DNA from 2 places in the Bradyrhizobium sp. HKCCYLRH2015 genome. Region 1 is predicted to be linked to the other one. Evidence: predicted binding sites of a transcription regulator. Region 1 holds the regulator's gene; the other holds the start of a gene.
What was found. Region 1 encodes PhoB, which activates phosphate uptake and scavenging genes when phosphate is short. Its sites were predicted from a motif close to TGTCATNNANCTGTCAT; they were not measured.
Positions count from the first base shown of each region.

Region 1 (9,471 bases):
CCATCGCGGGTGCGAAGCCCGGCGCGGAAGTGCGCACTGTCAGACTCGTGATAAGCGCCGAAACTCATCAGCAGGCCGGAGCCCGGGCCAAGATGCGCCAGATCGAGCGCGTCGGCGATGCGCAGGAAATGCGCGAAGTCGCCGGCGCGGCCCTCGCGCCAACGGTCGAGCTCGTCCGACGTCGACAAGGCGAGCACATTCTCCAGCCTGTCGGCAAACACGGCGCGTTCAAGAAAACCGCGAAACGACGCCGCGATCGCGTTGAGGCGCACGCGCTCGCCGAGCTCGATCGCGCGCGTGGTCCCGCCCGGCTGGAAGGCAAGACTGTGCGGCCATTTGCCGGCGATCAGGCCCATGATCTCGAGCAGCCGCGCGCGCGCCGGCAACGCTTCGCGAGCAGCGCTGCCCTTCGTCGCCGCGAAACGCTCGGCCGCAGCCGAATGCCAAGCGTGCGCGACGTAGGCGTCGCGGGCGAAGTCCGGCATGAAGAAGATGTAGAAATGCGTCAGATGGTCCGCCGCGTTCTCGGCCGCATGGGCAATGTTGGCCGCGAGGATGCCGTTTGGCGCTGCCGCAATGCCCATGGCCTGGCGCAACGCGGCGGCGGCGGCGATCGATTGCGACACCGAGCAGATGCCGCAGATTCGCGGTGCGATCACCAGCGCGTCCAGCGGCGGCCGCCCCTCCAGGATCTGCTCGAAGCCGCGATAGAGCGGCGCCGTCACTTCCGCCCTGGTGACGCGGCCGCTCTCGATATCGAGCCTGACCTCGAGGTCGCCTTCGACACGATTGAACGGCCCGACCGTGATCCGCGTCATGGACGGCGCTTGTCACTGGGCCGGCCAGGCGGCACCACGACATGATCCGCCGTCGCATTGACCCGCACGCGGCGCGGCGTGGCCGATTTCGACAGCGCGGCAAGCGCCACGAACCAGGCTTTCGGCATGTCGGTCGGAAGGCCTACGGGAATGCCCGCGAGCTTCGCCGTCTCCAGATAGTTCTGCGTGCTCTCGAAGCCCGGCGAGGTGCAGGCGATGCAGGCGTACCCGCCCTTGGTGCAGGAGCCGCCGCCATTCCAGGAGCGCTGATTGCAATCGCCGACCGCCTGCGTCGCGCGGCAACCGAGATGCTCCATCAGGCAGCCGCGCTCCGACATCGTCTCAGCGCTCGCCTTGAACTCGTAGAACTCATTGCGTGAGCAGCCGTGATGAGCCAAGTGATTGGCGATGAAGGTCGGACGTCCCACTGCGTCGAGGCCGTCTGCCGTCAGATCGCCCGAGGTGAGCGCCAGCAGGCTTTCCATCATCCAGCCCGGATGCGGCGCGCAGCCTGCGACGTTGATCACCGGCAGCCCGCGTTTCGAGCGGAATCCCGCGCCGAGCGCGCCGCCGATGTCACTGCCCTCGAACTGCAATCCGACCGCGTCGGTCGGGTTGATGCCGGCAGCAGGAATGCCGCCATAGGCCGCGCAGCTGCCGACGGCGACGACGTAGTCGGCCAGCGGCGCCAGATCGAGCAGCCAGTGATAGATCGAGCGGTTGGTGCCGGCGAGCATGTTGAAGCGGCCGGTCTGACCAGGTCCGCGCGCCACCGAGCCTTCGAGCACCAGCAGATCGAGCCGCTCGCGACCGTCGCGGATCGCCTCCAGTAGCTCCACGACCTCGTCTCCGGTCTGCTCGCTGACGGAGGGATGCCAGATGAGGTCAATGCCGGACTGGCGCAGCTCATCGAACCAGCCGGACGCACCGCTTTCCAGGATCGACATCGTGCAGCCGCCGCAGCTCGCGCCCTGCAGCCACAGCATCCTGGTCATTTCGTCCGAGCCGGCCATCATTCGTACCCGCGCGCTCGATCCTATTTCGCCCTCGGGTTTAGCGCCCCGGCGCGAACGCTGGCAAGCTCCTCACCCGGCGCATCCTCGGAACCGCCCGGACGGCGGCCAAGCAGCATGGCACCCGCCCAGATCAGGCCGAACAGTCCGATGGCGACGATCCCGAGGTTGGCGAGATCATCGCCCAGCGCAGTGACGACCTCGGCCCATCCGCCGGTGAAGCCAAGCCGGGGCGTCAGCAGCGCGACCGCCTCGACGCCGCCGATCACCAGCGCGATCGCGACCGAGGCGCCGGTAATGACCAGATTGTAGCGCCGCTTACGCGCGGGATCCGTGAGCGCCCAGCGATAGGCGCCGGCCATCAGCATGCTGTCGGCGGTGTCGACGGTGGCCATCGCCGCGGCGAACAGCGCCGGGAATACCAGCACATGCGCCAGGCTCGCCCCGCGCGCCGCCTCGGTCGCCGACAGGCTGAGCAGCCCGATTTCGCTGGCGGTGTCGAAGCCCAGGCCGAACAGGAAGCCGAGCGGGTACATGTGCCAGGCGCGGGACACGACGCGGAGCACCGGCCGCAGCAGACGAATGAGCAGGCCCCGCCCGGCGCTACCGGCGGCATCCATGTCGGAATGGGGGTGGGATGGGCGGCGCCAGAGGTTCACGAACAGCACCAGATTCGCGAAGGCGATCAGCAGCAGGAAGCCTGCGGAGACCGAGGTGCCGATGGTGCCGCCGATCGCACGGATGGCGCTGTCCTCACTCAACAGATCTGCGCCGGCCACCAGGCTCACCACGATGGTGGCGATGACGACGACGCTGGAATGGCCGAGCGCAAAATAGAGGCCGGCGGCGCGCGGGGCGCGACCGTCCTGCACGAGCTTCCGCACCACATTGTCGATCGCCGCGATGTGGTCCGCATCGACGGCATGGCGCAGTCCGAGCAGCCAGGCCAGCATCGCGGTGCCGACGATGGCGGGCCGGTCGGCGTAGAGCGCGAATGCCCAGGCCCAGGCCACCGCATTGGCCGCGACCAGCCCAGCGACGAGCGCAACGGTCCTGCCGGGCTGCGACCGCCACCACAGCAGCCGCGGGGCACGAGGATGATCAATTGGAACAATCGTCATACTCGAACTATAGCAAGAGCCAGGCCAGTTCGGTAAAGCCCCGCTGCAGGCGAAAGCTACAGGAAAAAATCGGCTGCACTTGCCGGATCGCCCGCTCGCTTGGCAACCCGCTATCCAGTCGCGCACAGATCGTGACCAGCGGCGGGACCTCTCTCGTCCCCTCCCCCTTCACCGCGCCGAGGCACTCTGCGCCGCAATCTCGCGCCGCACGACCGCCTCGAACTGGCTGGCGGGCGCGGCGAACATCAGCCGGGTCTCCTCGTGGAACGCCGAGAAGATGCCGACAACGGTCGGCTGCCCGCCGACCTCGGCCAGGATCGGCGAGCCCGAATAGCCGAAATTGGCGAGGCAATGCACCGTCAGCAGCCGGGCATCGCTGGTCATGCCGGCGCTGCAATTGCGCTGGCCGGTCGGCGAATAGCGCCGCTCCTGGCCGTAGCCGATCTCGGAAATGGCGCCAGCCTTGGTCGCAGCCTGCAGTTCCTCGCGCGTCAGCGCCTTGACCGCGACCGGCTTCGACGGCAGCGCATCCTTCAGCACGATCAGCGCCCAATCGGCGGGCGAGCGGTCGAGCGACCATCTGTCGTGCCGGGTCGGGACGAAGTCCGGCGCCACGATCAGCTTGTCGGCGACCGACGATGCCGCCGGCGTGCCCCTGTTCATGCCGGCCAGGAAGCGGACATTGCCGGGGCTGACCTGCGCGACGCCGTTGAACACGCAATGCGCGGCGGTGAGCACGACGCGCGGCGCGACCAGAGTGCCGGTGCACCAGCCGCCGGTCGAGTATTGCGCGACGGTGACGACGCCGATCGACGACGCCGGCCACGAGGTGGGATCGACGACCTCGCCGATGTGGCGGTCGAGCCCGAGCAGTTGCTCCGGACGCGGAGCGGCGACGCCCGCCTCCGCCGATTCCGGCTTCGGCCGCCAGGCCGCAATGGCGCTCTGGGCCTGGACGCGCTGCGGCTCGGTCAGCTTGACCCGCTGCACGTCGCGGCCGGCCGATCGCACGCCGCTGCGACCCGCCATCACCAGCCAGGCGTAGCCCTGCACGACGTCCTGCTTCACGCCGCGACCGTCCAGCAGCATCAGGCCCAGCATGTATTGCGACTGGGCGAAGCCCTGCGCTGCCGCGCGGCTGAACCAGCGGCCGGCTTCGCCATAATTGCTCGCGACACCTTCGCCGTTGACATAGGCGATGCCGAGATAATGCTGGGCGACGGCGAGGCCCTGATCGGCGGCCTTGCGATACCACGCCAGCGCCTCGGCGGGGTTGCGCGGTTGGCCCCAGCCGAAGGCCTCCATGAAGCCGACGTCGAACTGCGCCCGCGCATCGCCCTTGGCGGCCAGCGGCAGCAGGCGGCGCATCGCCGCGGCGTGCTGTCCGTTTCCCGCCGCGGCGACCGCGTCTTCGAGCTCGGCGGCCGCGGCGCCCGCCGCGCTGCCGAGCAGGACGGCTAGAGATATGATGATGGTCTTGATCAAGGGCGTCCGCTGGGACCGAAACATCGTGACGGGCCACGAAGCAGACACGATCAAGACGGCGGCGGCGTGGCGGAAAGCGGACCACGATCTTCTCAATCGGGCTCCTTCGCGCCTCACACCTGCTTCGTCCTCACGCCCGATCGCCCCTTACACCTGCTCGCTCTTGGCGAAGCGATCATCGAGCGCATAGCCGGCGCCGCGCACGGTGCGGATCGGGTCCTGCTCGCGGCCCGGATTGAGCAGCTTGCGCAGGCGGCCGATATGGACGTCGACCGTGCGCTCGTCGATATAGATGTCGCGGCCCCAGACGCTGTCGAGCAGCTGCTCACGGCTGAACACGCGGCCGGGATGCTCCAGGAAAAACTCGAGCAGGCGGTATTCGGTCGGGCCGAGATCGATCGGCCGTCCCGAGCGCGCCACGCGGCGCTTCTCGCGGTCGAGCTCGATGTCGCCATAGGACAGCACGGTCGCCAGCCGCTCCGGGCTCGCCCGCCGCAGCAGGCCCTTCACGCGCGCCAGCAGCTCCGGCACCGAGAACGGCTTGACGATGTAGTCGTCGGCGCCGGTCGCGAGGCCGCGCACGCGCTCGCTCTCCTCGCCGCGCGCGGTGAGCATGATGATCGGCAATTGCCGGGTCTCGGACCGCGCCCGCAGGCGGCGGCACAGCTCGATGCCGGACAGGCCCGGCAGCATCCAGTCGAGCACGACGAGATCGGGAACGCGCTCCTTCAGCCGTGTGTCGGCCTCGTCTCCGCGCGCCACCGTCTCGACCTCGTAGCCTTCGGCCTCGAGGTTGTAGCGCAGGAGCGTCGTCAGCGCCTCCTCGTCCTCCACCACCAGAATTCGGGCGCCCATGTCAGAACCGTCTCTCTCAGTTGCCGGGGATCGTCGTCGCGAAGCTCGTCATGTCGCCCTTCGGGCGCTTGTCCATGATCTGCTGGCCTTCGATCATATAGAAGACGGTCTCCGCGATGTTGGTCGCGTGATCGCCGATGCGCTCGATGTTCTTGGCGCAGAACATCAGATGGATGCAGAACGAGATGTTGCGCGGATCCTCCATCATGTAGGTCAGGAGTTCGCGGAACAGCGAGGTGCAGATGGCGTCGACCTCCTCGTCGCCCTTCCACACCGTCATCGCCGCCGGCAAATCGTGCGCGGCATAGGCGTCCAGCACCGTCTTGACCTGCGACTGCACCAGGTCGGTCATGTGCTCGAGCCCGCGGATCAGCTTGAGCGGATGGAAGTCGCTCTCCAGCGCCGCGACGCGCTTGCCGATGTTCTTGGCGAGATCGCCGATGCGCTCCAGATCGGTGGCGACCCGCATCGCACCGACGATCTCGCGCAGGTCGACCGCCATCGGCTGTCGCCGGGCGATGGTAAGAACGGCGCGCTCCTCGATGATGCGCTGCAGCTTGTCGACCTCGGCGTCGGTGGCGACCACCTTCTGGCCGAGTGCGATGTCGCGCCGCACCAGCGCACCGACGGAATCGACGATCAGACGCTCGGCGAGGCCGCCCATTTCCGACACCAGCCGGGTGAGATCCTGCAGATCGCTGTCGAACGCCTTGGCGGTATGTTCACTGGCCATGATGATCTCCTGAAGTCAATGTCGTCGGCGTCAGCCGAACCGGCCGGTGATGTAATCCTGGGTCCGCCGATCGCTCGGCGAGGTGAAGATCTTGCTGGTGTCGTCGAACTCGATCAGCTCGCCGAGATACATGAAGGCGGTCTTGTCGGAGACGCGCGCCGCCTGCTGCATGTTATGCGTCACGATGGCGATCGTATAGTTTTCGGCGAGCTCCTGGATCAGCTCCTCGACCTTGGCGGTCGAGATCGGATCGAGCGCCGAGCACGGCTCGTCGAACAGGATCACCTCCGGCCGGACCGCCACGGTGCGCGCAATGCACAGCCGCTGCTGCTGGCCGCCTGACAGCGACAGGCCCGAAGCGTTGAGCTTGTCCTTGACCTCGTTCCACAACGCGCCGCCGCGCAGTGCCTTCTCGACCCGGTCGTCCATCTCCGACTTGGAGATCTTCTCATACAGCCGGATGCCGAAGGCGATGTTCTCGTAGATCGTCATCGGGAACGGCGTCGGCTTCTGGAACACCATGCCGACCCGGGCCCGCAGCAGGTTGAGGTCGAGCTTGGGATCGAGGATGTTGGTGTTGTCCAGCATGAGCTGGCCAACGGCGCGCTGGCCCGGGTAGAGATCGTACATCCGGTTGAAGATGCGCAGCAGGGTCGACTTGCCGCAGCCGGACGGGCCGATGAACGCGGTGACGCGGTTGGTCCCCAGCGACAGGTTGATGTTCTTCAGCGCGTGGTGATCGCCGTAATAGAAGTTCAGGTTGCGCGCGGTCACCTTGGCGGGGGCTTCCGGCAAAACCTTGCCGTTCAGCGCGGCGGGATTGGGCTGGCTGACGGATACGGACAGGTCGGTCATTTTGCGTTCCTCTCGGCGCCGAGAATGCGTGCACTGACATTCAGGGCGAGCACGGCCAGAGTGATCAGAAGGGCTCCGCTCCAGGCCAGCTGCTTCCAATAGGCATAGGGGCTCTGGACGAAGTTGTTGATGGTGACGGGCAGGTTGGCCATCGTCTTGGAGAGGCTGAGGCTCCAGAACTGGTTCGACAGCGCAGTGAACAGCAAGGGCGCGGTCTCGCCGGCGACGCGGGCGGTGGCCAGCAGCACGCCGGTGATCAGGCCCGAGCGCGCCGCGCGATAGGCGATGCGCCGGATCACCAGCGATCGCGGCAGGCCGAGCGCCGAGGCCGCCTCACGCAGCGGGTTGGGCACCAGCAGCAGCATGTCCTCGGTGGTGCGCAGCACCACGGGGATGACAATGACCGCCAGCGCCAGCGAGCCTGCGAGCGCCGAGAAGCCGCCCATCGGCACCACGACAGCGCCATAGATGAACAGGCCGATGATGATCGAGGGCGCCGACAGCAGGATGTCGTTGATGAAGCGGATCACCGAGGTCAGGCGGTCGTTGCGGCCGTACTCCGCCAGATAGGTGCCGGCGAACAGGCCGAGCGGCGCGCCGATGCCGACGCCGATGACCGTCATGATCAGAGAGCCGACGATGGCATTGCGCAGGCCGCCTTCGCTCGAGCCCGGCGGCGGGGTGTCGGCGGAAAACACTTGCAGGCTGAGGCCGGCGAGGCCGTTATAGAACAGCGTGAACAGGATCAGCGCCAGCCAGGTGACGCCGAACAGCGCGGCGGCGACGCAGAGGCCGCGGATCACGATGTCCCTGCGGCGTCGGCGCGCATAGATCGGATTGACCGGCGTATCGGCGGTGAGCGAATCTGCGCTGGACATGGCTTATTTTCCCGCCTTTGCTTGGAGCCGCATGAGCATCAGGCGCGCGCTCGCCAGCACGAAGAAGGTGAGCACGAAGAGCAGCAGGCCGAGTAGGATCAGGCTCGACTGGTGCAGGCCGTCGCTCTCCTGGAACTCAGAGGCAATGGCGGCCGAGATCGTGGTGCCCGGCGCGAAGATCGACGATGAGATCCGGAACGAGTTGCCGATGATGAAGGTCACCGCCATCGTTTCGCCGAGCGCACGACCCAGCGCCAGCATGACGCCGCCGATGACGCCGACACGGGTGTAGGGAATGACGACGCTGCGCACGACCTCCCAGGTGGTGCAGCCGACCCCGTAGGCCGCTTCCTTCAGCACCGGCGGGACGGTCTTGAACACGTCGACCGAGATCGAGGTGATGAAGGGCAGCACCATGATCGCCAGGATCAGCGAGGCGTTGAACAGACTGAGATAGGACGGCGGACCGGCGAAGATGTCCTGCAGCACCGGGATGCCAGAGCAGAGATTGATCATGAACGGCTGGAACGTGTAGGCCAGGAACGGGCCCAGAACGAAAAAGCCCCACATGCCGTAGATGATCGAGGGAATGCCGGCGAGCAGCTCGATCGCAATGCCGATCGGACGGCGCAGCCATTGCGGGCACAGCTCGGTGAGGAAGATCGCAATGCCGAGACCCACCGGAATCGCGATCAGCATCGCGATGAAGGACGTGACCAGGGTGCCGTAGATCGGGCCGAGCGCCCCGAGCACCGGCGGATCGGCCGACGGCGCCCAGCGCCGCGTCCACAGGAATTCGAAGCCGTAGGCCTTCATCGCCGGCCAGGCGCCGATGATGAGAGAGATGATGATGCCGCCGAGGATCAACAGAACCGAGATCGCGGCGAGCCGGGTGATCCAGTAAAAGGTGACGTCGCCAAGCTTGAAGGCACTGAGCGCGCGCGCCCGGTCGTAGGGCCCGGCAGCAGCCGCGATGTCGCCGACTTCGGTCTGAACCGCCATCTCTGCCAATTCCGCCCCCTGTTCCTTGGACACGCCTCAACCCCGGTAGCACCCCTCCCCCGGCGGCCGGGAGAGGGGAATTTTCGATACGTCCAGCTCAGCTCTTGATGTCGGCAGACCAGGTCTTCTCGATCAGCTTCACGACGCTGTCGGGCATCGGGATGTAGTCGAGCTCCTCGGCCATCTTGCCACCCTTCTCGAACGACCACTTGAAGAACTTGATCGCCTCGGCGGACGCGGCCTTGTCGGTCGGCTCCTTGTGCATCAGGATGAAGGTCGCGGCCGTCATCGGCCAGGACTTGTCGCCGGGCTGGTTGGCGAGGATCACGTAGTAGCCGGGGGCCTTGGTCCAATCGGCATTCGCGGCGGCGGCCTGGAAGGCCTCGACGGTCGGCTGCACGGTCTTGCCGGCCTTGTTCACCATGGCCGTGTAGGTCAGCTTGTTCTGCTTGGCATAGGCGTACTCGACATAGCCGATCGAGTTCTTGGTCTGGCCGATGTTGCCGGACACGCCTTCGTTGCCCTTGGCGCCGACGCCGACCGGCCACTCGACCGCGGTGTTGAAGCCGATCTTGCTCTTCCAGTCGGCGCTCGCCTCGGAGAGATAATAGGTGAAGTTGAAGGTCGTGCCCGAGCCGTCGGAGCGGCGGACCACGGCGATCGCATCGCTCGGCAGCTTGACGCTGGGGTTCAGCTTCTTGATCGCGGCGT
Region 1 covers NZ_JBNPUO010000002.1:527,809-537,279, reverse strand. Annotated here, with positions in the region: gene ACQR1H_RS06560 (nickel-dependent hydrogenase large subunit) at 1-818, opposite strand, end outside; gene ACQR1H_RS06555 (HupU protein) at 815-1,831, opposite strand; gene ACQR1H_RS06550 (HoxN/HupN/NixA family nickel/cobalt transporter) at 1,855-2,952, opposite strand; gene ACQR1H_RS06545 (trypsin-like serine protease) at 3,121-4,437, opposite strand; gene phoB (phosphate regulon transcriptional regulator PhoB) at 4,585-5,292, opposite strand; gene phoU (phosphate signaling complex protein PhoU) at 5,309-6,025, opposite strand; gene pstB (phosphate ABC transporter ATP-binding protein PstB) at 6,056-6,880, opposite strand; gene pstA (phosphate ABC transporter permease PstA) at 6,877-7,758, opposite strand; gene pstC (phosphate ABC transporter permease subunit PstC) at 7,762-8,760, opposite strand; gene pstS (phosphate ABC transporter substrate-binding protein PstS) at 8,858-9,471, opposite strand, start outside.

Region 2 (9,471 bases), on a different contig from region 1:
CGTCCCGAGGCCGCTGGTTCCTCGGTGAATATGCCAAGCGCAACCGCAATGCTGACACCAGCATGGTGCTCGACGCCGTCGCCCGCATCGAGCACGCTCTTGCCTCGCAGCGTCAGCAGCAGCAGGAATTCGAGCAGGCGGACAGCAAGGCGCTGCCCGAAGCGCTCGCCGCGATCCGCGCCACGGTCGAAGACGCCGCATTGGCCGCCGCCTCTGCGGTCGACCGCATGGCCCTCGAGCAGAACCTGGCGCCGGTGCGCAAGGGCATCCGAATCATCAAGGAGATTTCCTGGCGCTGGCGCGAGATCGGCGCCGATTCCCGGATCTGTGACCTGATCGATTCGCAGGTGACATCGATCGAGGCCGCCTGCGATCAGCTTGCGAGCGCCGACCCCAAGGTCGCGCTGCTTGCGGCGTTCGAGATCATCAAGACGCGGCTGAAGGAGCTCGAGGCGGAGAAAGCGAGCGTTCCGCCTGCGGCCGACGAGATCAGTCCGGCGGCCGAGGCCGCCGCTTCGCCAGCGCCTGATGTCGCATCAAGTCCGTCCGCCGAGATGGTGGTCTCGGAGCCGGAGCCTGCACCGGAACAGAGCGAGGCGTCCCAGGCAGCGCTCGAGATCGCCATTCCGCTCGTTGCGGCGGTGGCCGCGATGGAAGTGGTTGAGACCTCCTCGGCTGATGACGCTGTGATCGTGGCGGCCGCAGCAGTCGACGCCAGGATCGTTGACGCCGAAACTGCGGCAGTGGTGCAGCCCCCGGAAGCTGCGACGGAGCCGTCGGTGGACGAAGCCCTGCTCGAGATCGAGCAGCACGCCGCGGCGGCCCTGGATGACGCCGCCGCCGCAGAAGCCGAAGACGAAGCTATTCTGGAATTGGTCGCGGCGGAGATGGGTGTCCTCGACCCGATCGACGACGAGGAGTTCAGCCGGGTCAGGACGCTCGGCTTCGACATTGAGGAGCCGACCTCGGTCGACGACGACATCGTCGCGAGCTTCAGCGAGACAGCGCCGTCGGAGCCGGATCTCGTGCTGACCACGGCAGAAGCCCCGGTTGCCACGGCGGCGCCGGCTCCGGCTGCGCCCACGATGCCTGCCCCGCCGGTGTCTGCCCCGCCGGTGTCTGCCCCGTCGATGTCTGCCCCTCCGATGCCGGCCCCGCCCACGGCGGCCCCGCGCATGGCATCGCCTCCAGTCCCGGCGCCAATCCCCAGCGCGCCCGTATCGCCACCGCTTCCGGAGGCGATCACCATCGAGACCCTGGCCGCCGTGGCGGCTGCGGTCGCAGCTCAATCTCCCGCAGCGGCCCCGCAGGCCGACGTTGCGCCGAGCCAGCAGGTCCGCCCGACCGCTGCCGCGGCTCACAGCACCAGCGCATCCGCGATGCCCAAGCCTGCCTACGAGCCGTCGCTGGGATCGACACTCCTGTCGAACGGCCTTCTGCAGCGGCCACAGGCGCCCGCCAATGACTCGCTGGCACCGATCCGTCGCATGACCCAGCCTGAGAAGATCGCATTCTTCTCGTAGGCCGAGAGCATCTCGGCCACCTCCTGTTGAACCTCGATCACTGAGCACCAAGGGTGCCGCGTTGATGGGTGACGCGGATCACGTACGCCACTGCGTGATCTGCGTAGCCTGCTTCTCAAGCCATTCGCTTTGCGCATGCTTGAGGAGAACGCCGTGTCCGTTCCGAAATTTCGCGCTGTAACGTCCGCCTGGAAATCCCTGCTCATGTCCGCGCTGCTGGGCCTGATGGCCTGGGTCGGCCCGGGCTCGGCGTTCGCCGCCGGCAGTGAGCTCGACACCCTTCACACGCCACCGCGCGCGCTGGCAGCTCCCTCACCGGCAAGGGAGAGCAACACGCTCGCCGCGATCCCTCAAGGAGCCGAGCCACGCGTCGCGCTCGTGATCGGCAATGCGAGCTATCAGAACGCGCCGCCGCTGGAGAACCCGGACAACGACGCCCATGCTGTTGCCAAGCTGTTGAACTCGGCCGGCTTCGAGGTGATCACGGCGACCGACCTGACGCAGAACGAGATGCTCAAGGTCGTGGAGGATTTTTCGAGCCGGGTGGCAGCACACGGCCCGAATACCGTGGCAATGGTCTACTACGCCGGCCATGGGGTTCAGCTCGCGGGCGAGAACTATCTGATCCCGATCGATGCCCGCATCTCGGCGCCCTCCGACCTGACGACGGGGACCATCCGGCTGGTGGATCTGATGGCGACGCTCGACGCCATCCCGAGCCGCATGCGGATCGTCGTACTGGACGCCTGCCGCAACAATCCATTCCCTGCCATCAACGATGCCGGACGCGGACTTGCCATCGTCGACGCGCCGAACGGCTCCATCCTCGGATACTCGACCTCGCCCGGCGCGGAGGCGCTCGACGGCCGCGGCGAGCACAGCCCTTATGCGCAGGCCTTCCTCAACCTCGCGCGACAGCCGAACCTGCCGATCGAGCAATTGTTCAAGCGCATCCGTCTGCAGGTCAACCAGACCACCGACGGCCGGCAGACGCCGTGGGAAAGCTCTTCGCTCACCGGCGATTTCACCTTCTTCGGGGATACGCTGGTCGCGGCCGCGCGCCCTGCCGAGAATGCGCCGGTGATCCAGATGGCGGCCAACCTGCCCAGCCGGTCCGTGCGGCAGGCCTATGACTACGTGCTGTCGGAGAACCGTCCGCAATATTATCGCGAGTTCATCGCGATGTATCCGCGCGATCCGCTCGCCGACCGCATCCGCGCCCTGCTCGCCGGCCTCGTGCAGGCCGCGGCGTGGCACGAGGCCGTACTGGCGAATTCGCCGGCCGCCTATCGGAGCTTCCGTGAATCCTATGCCGACAGTCCATATGCGCCGGTCGCGCTGCGGCTGCAGGGACAGCCGCGGCCCATCCCCGTGCTGCAACCGAGCCGCCTCATCATGCCACCGCAACTGGCGCCGATCGCGCGACCGTTCAATCCGGGCGCCCAGATCCCGCAGCCGAAGCTGCCGACCACCACCATGCCGCCGCGCGGGCCGCTGCCGCCCACGGTCGTCACGAAAGGCAATGCCGTCAACAACGCGATTCCCAACAAGGTCGTCGATCCCGGGCCGATCTCTCAGACGAAATTGCGCGACAGGATCATGCCGCCGGCAAATCCGCCCGTGACTACGAAAATCCAGCGCGACCCACTGAAGCGCAGTCCTGGTCGGCCATTCGACACCCGCGAGGTCCGGCGTCCCTTCCCCGGCAATTCCGGACCGTTCAAGCCGAACATCAACGCGTCGCATCCGTCGATGGCGCGGGGTCAAGGCGGGATGCAGGGCGGCCTGACGCGGGGCGCGCCGCACGTCGCGCAGTCCGGACTGCGGATGGGTGGTGGAGGATCGGCAAGAGGCGGCCTCGGCTTTCGCTGAGGCTTGATCGTCAGGCAATCAGCCGGGCGTAGAGCTCAGCGTCGACATTGCCGCCGGAGAGCACGATCACCACAGTCTTGCCCGCCGCGTCCAGCCGGCCGGCCAGCAATGCCGCGAGCCCGACCGACCCGCCGGGCTCGACCACGAGCTTCAGCTCCCGGAAGGCAAAGCCGACCGCCCGCCCCACCTCCTCATCCGAGGCCTCGACCGCAGCCGACAGAAGTTGGCTGTTGATCGCGAAGGTGATCTCGCCGGGAATCGCCGCCATCAGCGCGTCGCAGATGGTTCGGCCCTTTGCATCGTGGGCCTCGCGGTGGCCGGCCCGCAGCGAGCGCGCATGGTCGTCGAAGCCCTTGGGCTCAGCCACGACCATCCGGGTGCTCGGAAACTGCGCCTTCACCGCGGTCGAGACGCCGGCAAGCAGCCCGCCGCCGGAAGCAGGCACAATCACCAGATCCGGCGACAGGCCGAGCGCAGCAAGGTCGTCGGCGATCTCGCGGCCGACGGTGCCCTGCCCTGCGATGACGAAGGGATCGTCATAGGGCGGCACCACCGTCGAGCCGCGCTTTGCAGCGATGTCGCGCGCGATCGCTTCGCGGTCCTCGCGGTCGCGATCATAGAGCACGACGTCGGCGCCGAACGCCTTGGTGCGCTCGCGCTTGGCCGCCGGCGCATCCGAGGGCATCACGATCGTGGCGTCCATGCCCAGCAATGTGGCGGCATGGGCGACGCCCTGCGCATGATTGCCGGAGGAGAATGCGACGACGCCGTTGCCGCGCGCTGCTTGCGGGATCGACGCCAGCTTGTTGTAGGCGCCGCGGAACTTGAACGAGCCGGTCCGCTGCAGCACCTCCGGCTTCACGAAAACGTTCGCTTTGAAGCGCTCGCTGAGCACGGGAGCCGGCAGCAGCGGGGTCCGCACGGCCACGGGCGCAAGGACGCGTGCCGCCGCATCGATGTCGGCGGCGGTCACGGGCAGGATCGGGGAATGAGCTGTCATGCCCCGATTTTACCGCGCCCGATTGCCGAGAGGCAAGGGAGCCGGTGTCAGGCGGCGCGGGCGGCCAGCTGCGGAACCGGCGCCGGCTGCCGCTGCGGATCGGTCCAGGTGAGGATCTCGAAGCGGCCGTCCTCGTGCTCGACCAGCGCCGTGCAGCTTTCGACCCAGTCGCCGCAATTCATGTAGCGGATGCCGTCCTGGTCGCGGATGACGGCGCAATGGATGTGGCCGCAGATCACGCCGTCAGCGCCATGCCGGCGCGCCTCGGAGGCCAGTGCCGTCTCGAACGCGCCGATATAGTTCACCGCGTTCTTGACCTTCTGCTTGGCCCATTGCGACAGCGACCAATAGGGCACGCCGAACATGCGGCGGAAGAAGTTGACCAGCCGGTTCATCTGGATCGCAAAATCATAGGCCTTGTCGCCGAGATGGGCGAGCCAGCGCGCGTTCTGCACGACCAGATCGAAAATGTCGCCGTGAATGACGAGATAGCGTTTGCCGTCGGTGCCGGTGTGCACGATGTTCTCGACGACGTCGATGCCGCCGAAATGCGTGCCGTAGTAGCCGCGCAGGAACTCGTCGTGATTGCCGGGGACGTAAACGACCTTGGCGCCCTTGCGCGCCTTGCGCAGCATCTTCTGCACCAGGTCGTTATGCGACTGCGGCCAATGCCAGCTCGATTTGAGCGCCCAGCCGTCGATGATGTCGCCGACCAGATAGATCGTATCGGCATCATGGTGCCGCAGGAAATCGACCAGGAGATTGGCCTGCGAGCCGCGGGCTCCGAGATGAACGTCCGAGATGAACAACGTCCGAAAGCGCCGAGCCGGGCTTTCTTCACCAGCAGTCTCAAGTCCCATGCGCGCCCACCTAACAGCCCCTGATGACACTGCGATGACGAACGGCCGCACCGGCAGAACCCATCCCGCCGGACCGCGACCGGACACCGCTCGTGCGACGACTCGCGACGCCCTTCGTCACTGCCCCGCGATACCAGCGCGGTGCGACAATCAGGCGACAGGCGGGCGGCGCGAACAGGGAAAATCGGCCTCCTATCTCGGCATAGTGACGACGCGCAGATTGTTGGTGGTGCCGGCCTGCGCGAACGGGATGCCGGCGACGACGACGAGCAGGTCGCCGGCTTCCGCGAACTCCTCCTGCATGGCAAAGAAGGTCGCGCGCTCGACCATTTCCTCGTAGTTCTGCACGTCCTGCGACAGCACGCTGTGCGCGCCCCACAACAGGCACATGCGCCGCGAGGTGTCCTCGTTCGGTGTGATCGCCAGAATCGGCAGGCTCGGCCGCTTCCGCGCAACGCGGGAGGCCGAAGTTCCGCTCGACGTATAGGCCACGATCGCCCTGGCGTGGATCGCCGACGCCAGGTCGGCCGCGGCGGTCGCCACCGCATGCGGTGCGGTCTGCTCCTCGCCCGGCTGCGTCGCCTCGACGATGGAGCGGTACATCTTGTGGCCCTCGGTTGCCTTGATGATGCTGTCCATCATCGCGACCGCCTCGCGCGGGTATTGCCCGCTGGCCGATTCCGCCGACAGCATCACCGCGTCGGCGCCGTCATAGATCGCGGTCGCGACGTCGGAGACCTCGGCGCGGGTCGGCGTCGGCGTCGCGACCATCGAATCCAGCATCTGCGTCGCGACGATCACCGGCTTCACCGCGAGCCGGCAGGCGCGCACCAGCTCCTTCTGCTTGCCCGGCACGTCCTCGTTGGGAATCTCGACGCCGAGATCGCCGCGCGCGACCATGATCGCGTCCGACAGCTGGATGATGTCGTCGATGCGCTCCAGCGCCGCCGGCTTCTCGATCTTGGACATGATGCCGGCGCGGCCATTGATCAGGCCCCTCGCCTCCAGCACGTCGGACGGCTTCTGCACGAACGACAGCGCCACCCAGTCGACGCCGAGGTCGAGCCCAAAGGCAAGATCGGAGCGGTCCTTGGCCGTCAGCGGCGACAGCTCCAGAATCGTGCCCGGCAGATTGACGCCCTTGTGATTGGAGATCGCGCCGCCGACGATCACCTTGGCTTCGATCCAGTCGTCGCCGAGGCCCATGACGCGCACCCGCACGCGGCCGTCATCGATCAGAAGATCGTGACCGGGCGCGACCGCCGCAAAGATCTCCGGATGCGGCAACGGAATCGACGTCTTGTCGCCCTCGGTGCCGTTGAGGACAAACCGAATCGTCTCGCCGGCTTCGACCTGGATCTTCTTGTCGCGCAGCGTGCCGACACGAATCTTCGGACCCTGCAGATCCATCAAGATGCCGATTGGCCGCTGCACCTCCTTCTCGAGGGCGCGGACCGCGGCATGGACCCTGGCGTGATCGGCCTGCGTGCCGTGACTGAAATTGAGACGAAATGTGTCTACACCGGCGAGGAACAGCGCTTTCAGCATCTCCGGAGAATTGCTCGCGGGACCGACAGTCGCGACGATCTTGGCTCGACGGTGACGACGCATGATGTGTCCTTTCTCCTGAAGCCCAGGCCACTTAAGTCCGTGTCTCGCGTCACCATGACATGCATGTGATTAGCATGCGCTGACGCAGCGGAAGCGCTGATATACGCCCCGCAGCGTCCATTGCAAGCGCGACGCGGAACACGCCGAAACTGTGCAAGAGAGTGGCACGCCTCAGACGTTGGAGCCGTGGATCGCGTCGATGACGGCGTCGGTCACCTCCTTGGTCGTCGCCTTGCCGCCCACGTCGGGCGTCAGGATGCCGGCTGCACACACCTTTTCCACGGCCGCCATCAATCGCACGGCCGCGTCCCTCTCGCCGAGATGCTCGAGCATCTGCACGCCGGTCCAGAACGTCGCCACCGGATTGGCGATGCCCTTGCCGGTGATGTCGAACGCCGAGCCGTGGATCGGCTCGAACATCGACGGGAAGCGCCGCTCCGGATCGATGTTGCCGGTCGGCGCGACGCCGAGGCTGCCGGCGAGCGCGCCGGCGAGATCGGAGAGGATGTCGGCGTGAAGGTTGGTCGCGACGATGGTGTCGAGACTCTTCGGCTGCAGGGTCATGCGCACGGTCATCGCATCGACCAGCATCTTGTCCCAGCTCACGTCGGGGAATTCGCGCGCGACCTCGGCGGCGATCTCGTCCCACATCACCATGCCATGGCGCTGAGCGTTCGACTTGGTGACGACGGTGAGGAACTTGCGCGGCCGCGACTGCGCCAGCTTGAACGCGTAGCGCATGATTCTGACGACGCCGACGCGGGTGAAGATCGCGACCTCGGTGCCCACCTCCTCCGGCAGGCCGCGATGCGCGCGGCCGCCCATGCCGGCATATTCGCCCTCGGAATTCTCGCGCACGATCACCCAGTCGAGATCGCCGACGCCGACATTGCGCAGCGGCGAGGCCACGCCGGGCAGGATCTTGGTCGGGCGCACATTGGCGTACTGATCAAACCCCTGGCAGATCGGCAGCCGCAGACCCCACAGCGTGATGTGATCGGGCACGTCGGGCGCGCCGACCGCGCCGAAATAGATCGCATCGAACGTCTTGAGTTCAGCGAGGCCGTCGGCCGGCATCATCACGCCGTGCTTCCTGTAGTAGTCCGAGCCCCAGTCGAAGGTCTTGACGTTGAAGCTGATGTCGCCCGCGCGCTTGGCGAGTGCCTCGAGCACGCGGACGCCTTCGGAGATGACCTCGGGGCCGATGCCGTCGGCGGGAATGGCGGCGATGGAATGGGTGCGCATTTGAGCTTTTCTTGACCTCTGTCCGGGCGTTTCACCCGGACAGCTTTTGCACGACATCCCGCGAACGACAAGCCGGCGCCGGGCTGTGTCGCCGCCCTACCCCAGCGGCGCCTCCGCGATGTCCAGCAGCGCGCCGAGGCCGTGGCGCAGGCTGCGCATCGGCTGCTGCTCCGAGGACAGGCCGAGGGCCAGCAGCGATCGCCCGGTCACCGCGTAGACGTGGCCGAACGGAAACGACTGCGGCTGTGCATCCGGCTGGTTGGTATCGATCAGCGCCAGCCAGTTATGCCCCTCGGGAACGGAGGGCAATGTGAAGTTCACGACGTCGTAATGGGCGTTGTAGACCAGCAGCAGGGTCGCATCCGAGCCGCGCCGCTTGACGCCGGTCTCCTGGGCGCGGCCGTCGAGCAGCATGCCGAAACAGCGCGCATGATCATCAGTCCACTGCTCGGTCGTCATCTCCTCGCCGGAGGGATCGAGCCAGGTCACATCCTTGACGTCGAGCTCCTCATTGTGCGAGCCGACCAGGAAGCGGCTGCGATAGAGGATCGGGAAGGCCTTGCGCATCGCGATCAGCTTGCGCGTGAACTCGCGCAGCGCCCTGCCCTGCGGCGTGATGCCCATCCAGTCGAGCCAGGTGGTCTCGTTGTCCTGCGCATAGGCATTGTTGCTGCCGTTCTGGGTATGGCCGAACTCGTCGCCCGCCAGCAGCATCGGCGTGCCGTGCGACAGCAGCATCGTGGCCAGGAGATTGCGCTTTTGGCGCTCGCGTAACGCCGTGATCTCGGGGTCTTCGGTCGGCCCTTCGACGCCGCAATTCCAGGAATGATTGTTGCTGTGGCCGTCGCGATTGTCCTCGCCATTCGCCTCGTTGTGCTTCTCGTTGTAGGAGACGAGGTCGTTGAGATTGAAGCCGTCATGGGCGGTGATGAAGTTCACGCTCGCCCAGGGCCTTCGGCCGCGCTTGTTGAACAGATCGCCCGAGCCCGAGATGCGCTTGGCGAAATCGGCCAGCGTGCCGCCGTCGCCCTTCCAGAACGCGCGCGCGGTGTCGCGGAACTTGTCGTTCCACTCCGCCCAGCCCGGCGGAAACTGGCCGACCTGATAGCCGCCCGGACCGATGTCCCAGGGCTCGGCGATCAGCTTGACGCTGGACAGCACCGGATCCTGCCGGCAGGCGTCGAGGAAGCTGCCGCCTTCGTCGAAGCCGTAGGGCTCGCGCGCCAGGATGGTGGCGAGATCGAAGCGGAAGCCGTCGACCCGCATCTCCGTCGCCCAATAGCGAAGTGAGTCCGCGACGAGCTGCAGCACGCGCTGGTGCGACAGGTTCACGGTGTTGCCGGTGCCGGTGTCGTTGATG
Region 2 covers NZ_JBNPUO010000011.1:315,768-325,238, reverse strand. Annotated here, with positions in the region: gene ACQR1H_RS28100 (hypothetical protein) at 1-1,523, shown strand, start outside; gene ACQR1H_RS28095 (caspase family protein) at 1,677-3,395, shown strand; gene ACQR1H_RS28090 (threonine ammonia-lyase) at 3,406-4,395, opposite strand; gene ACQR1H_RS28085 (UDP-2,3-diacylglucosamine diphosphatase) at 4,443-5,255, opposite strand; gene pyk (pyruvate kinase) at 5,448-6,866, opposite strand; gene ACQR1H_RS28075 (tartrate dehydrogenase) at 7,038-8,111, opposite strand; gene glgX (glycogen debranching protein GlgX) at 8,208-9,471, opposite strand, start outside.
Region 2: the regulator PhoB is predicted to act here: its motif matches at 5,279-5,295, upstream of ACQR1H_RS28085 (UDP-2,3-diacylglucosamine diphosphatase).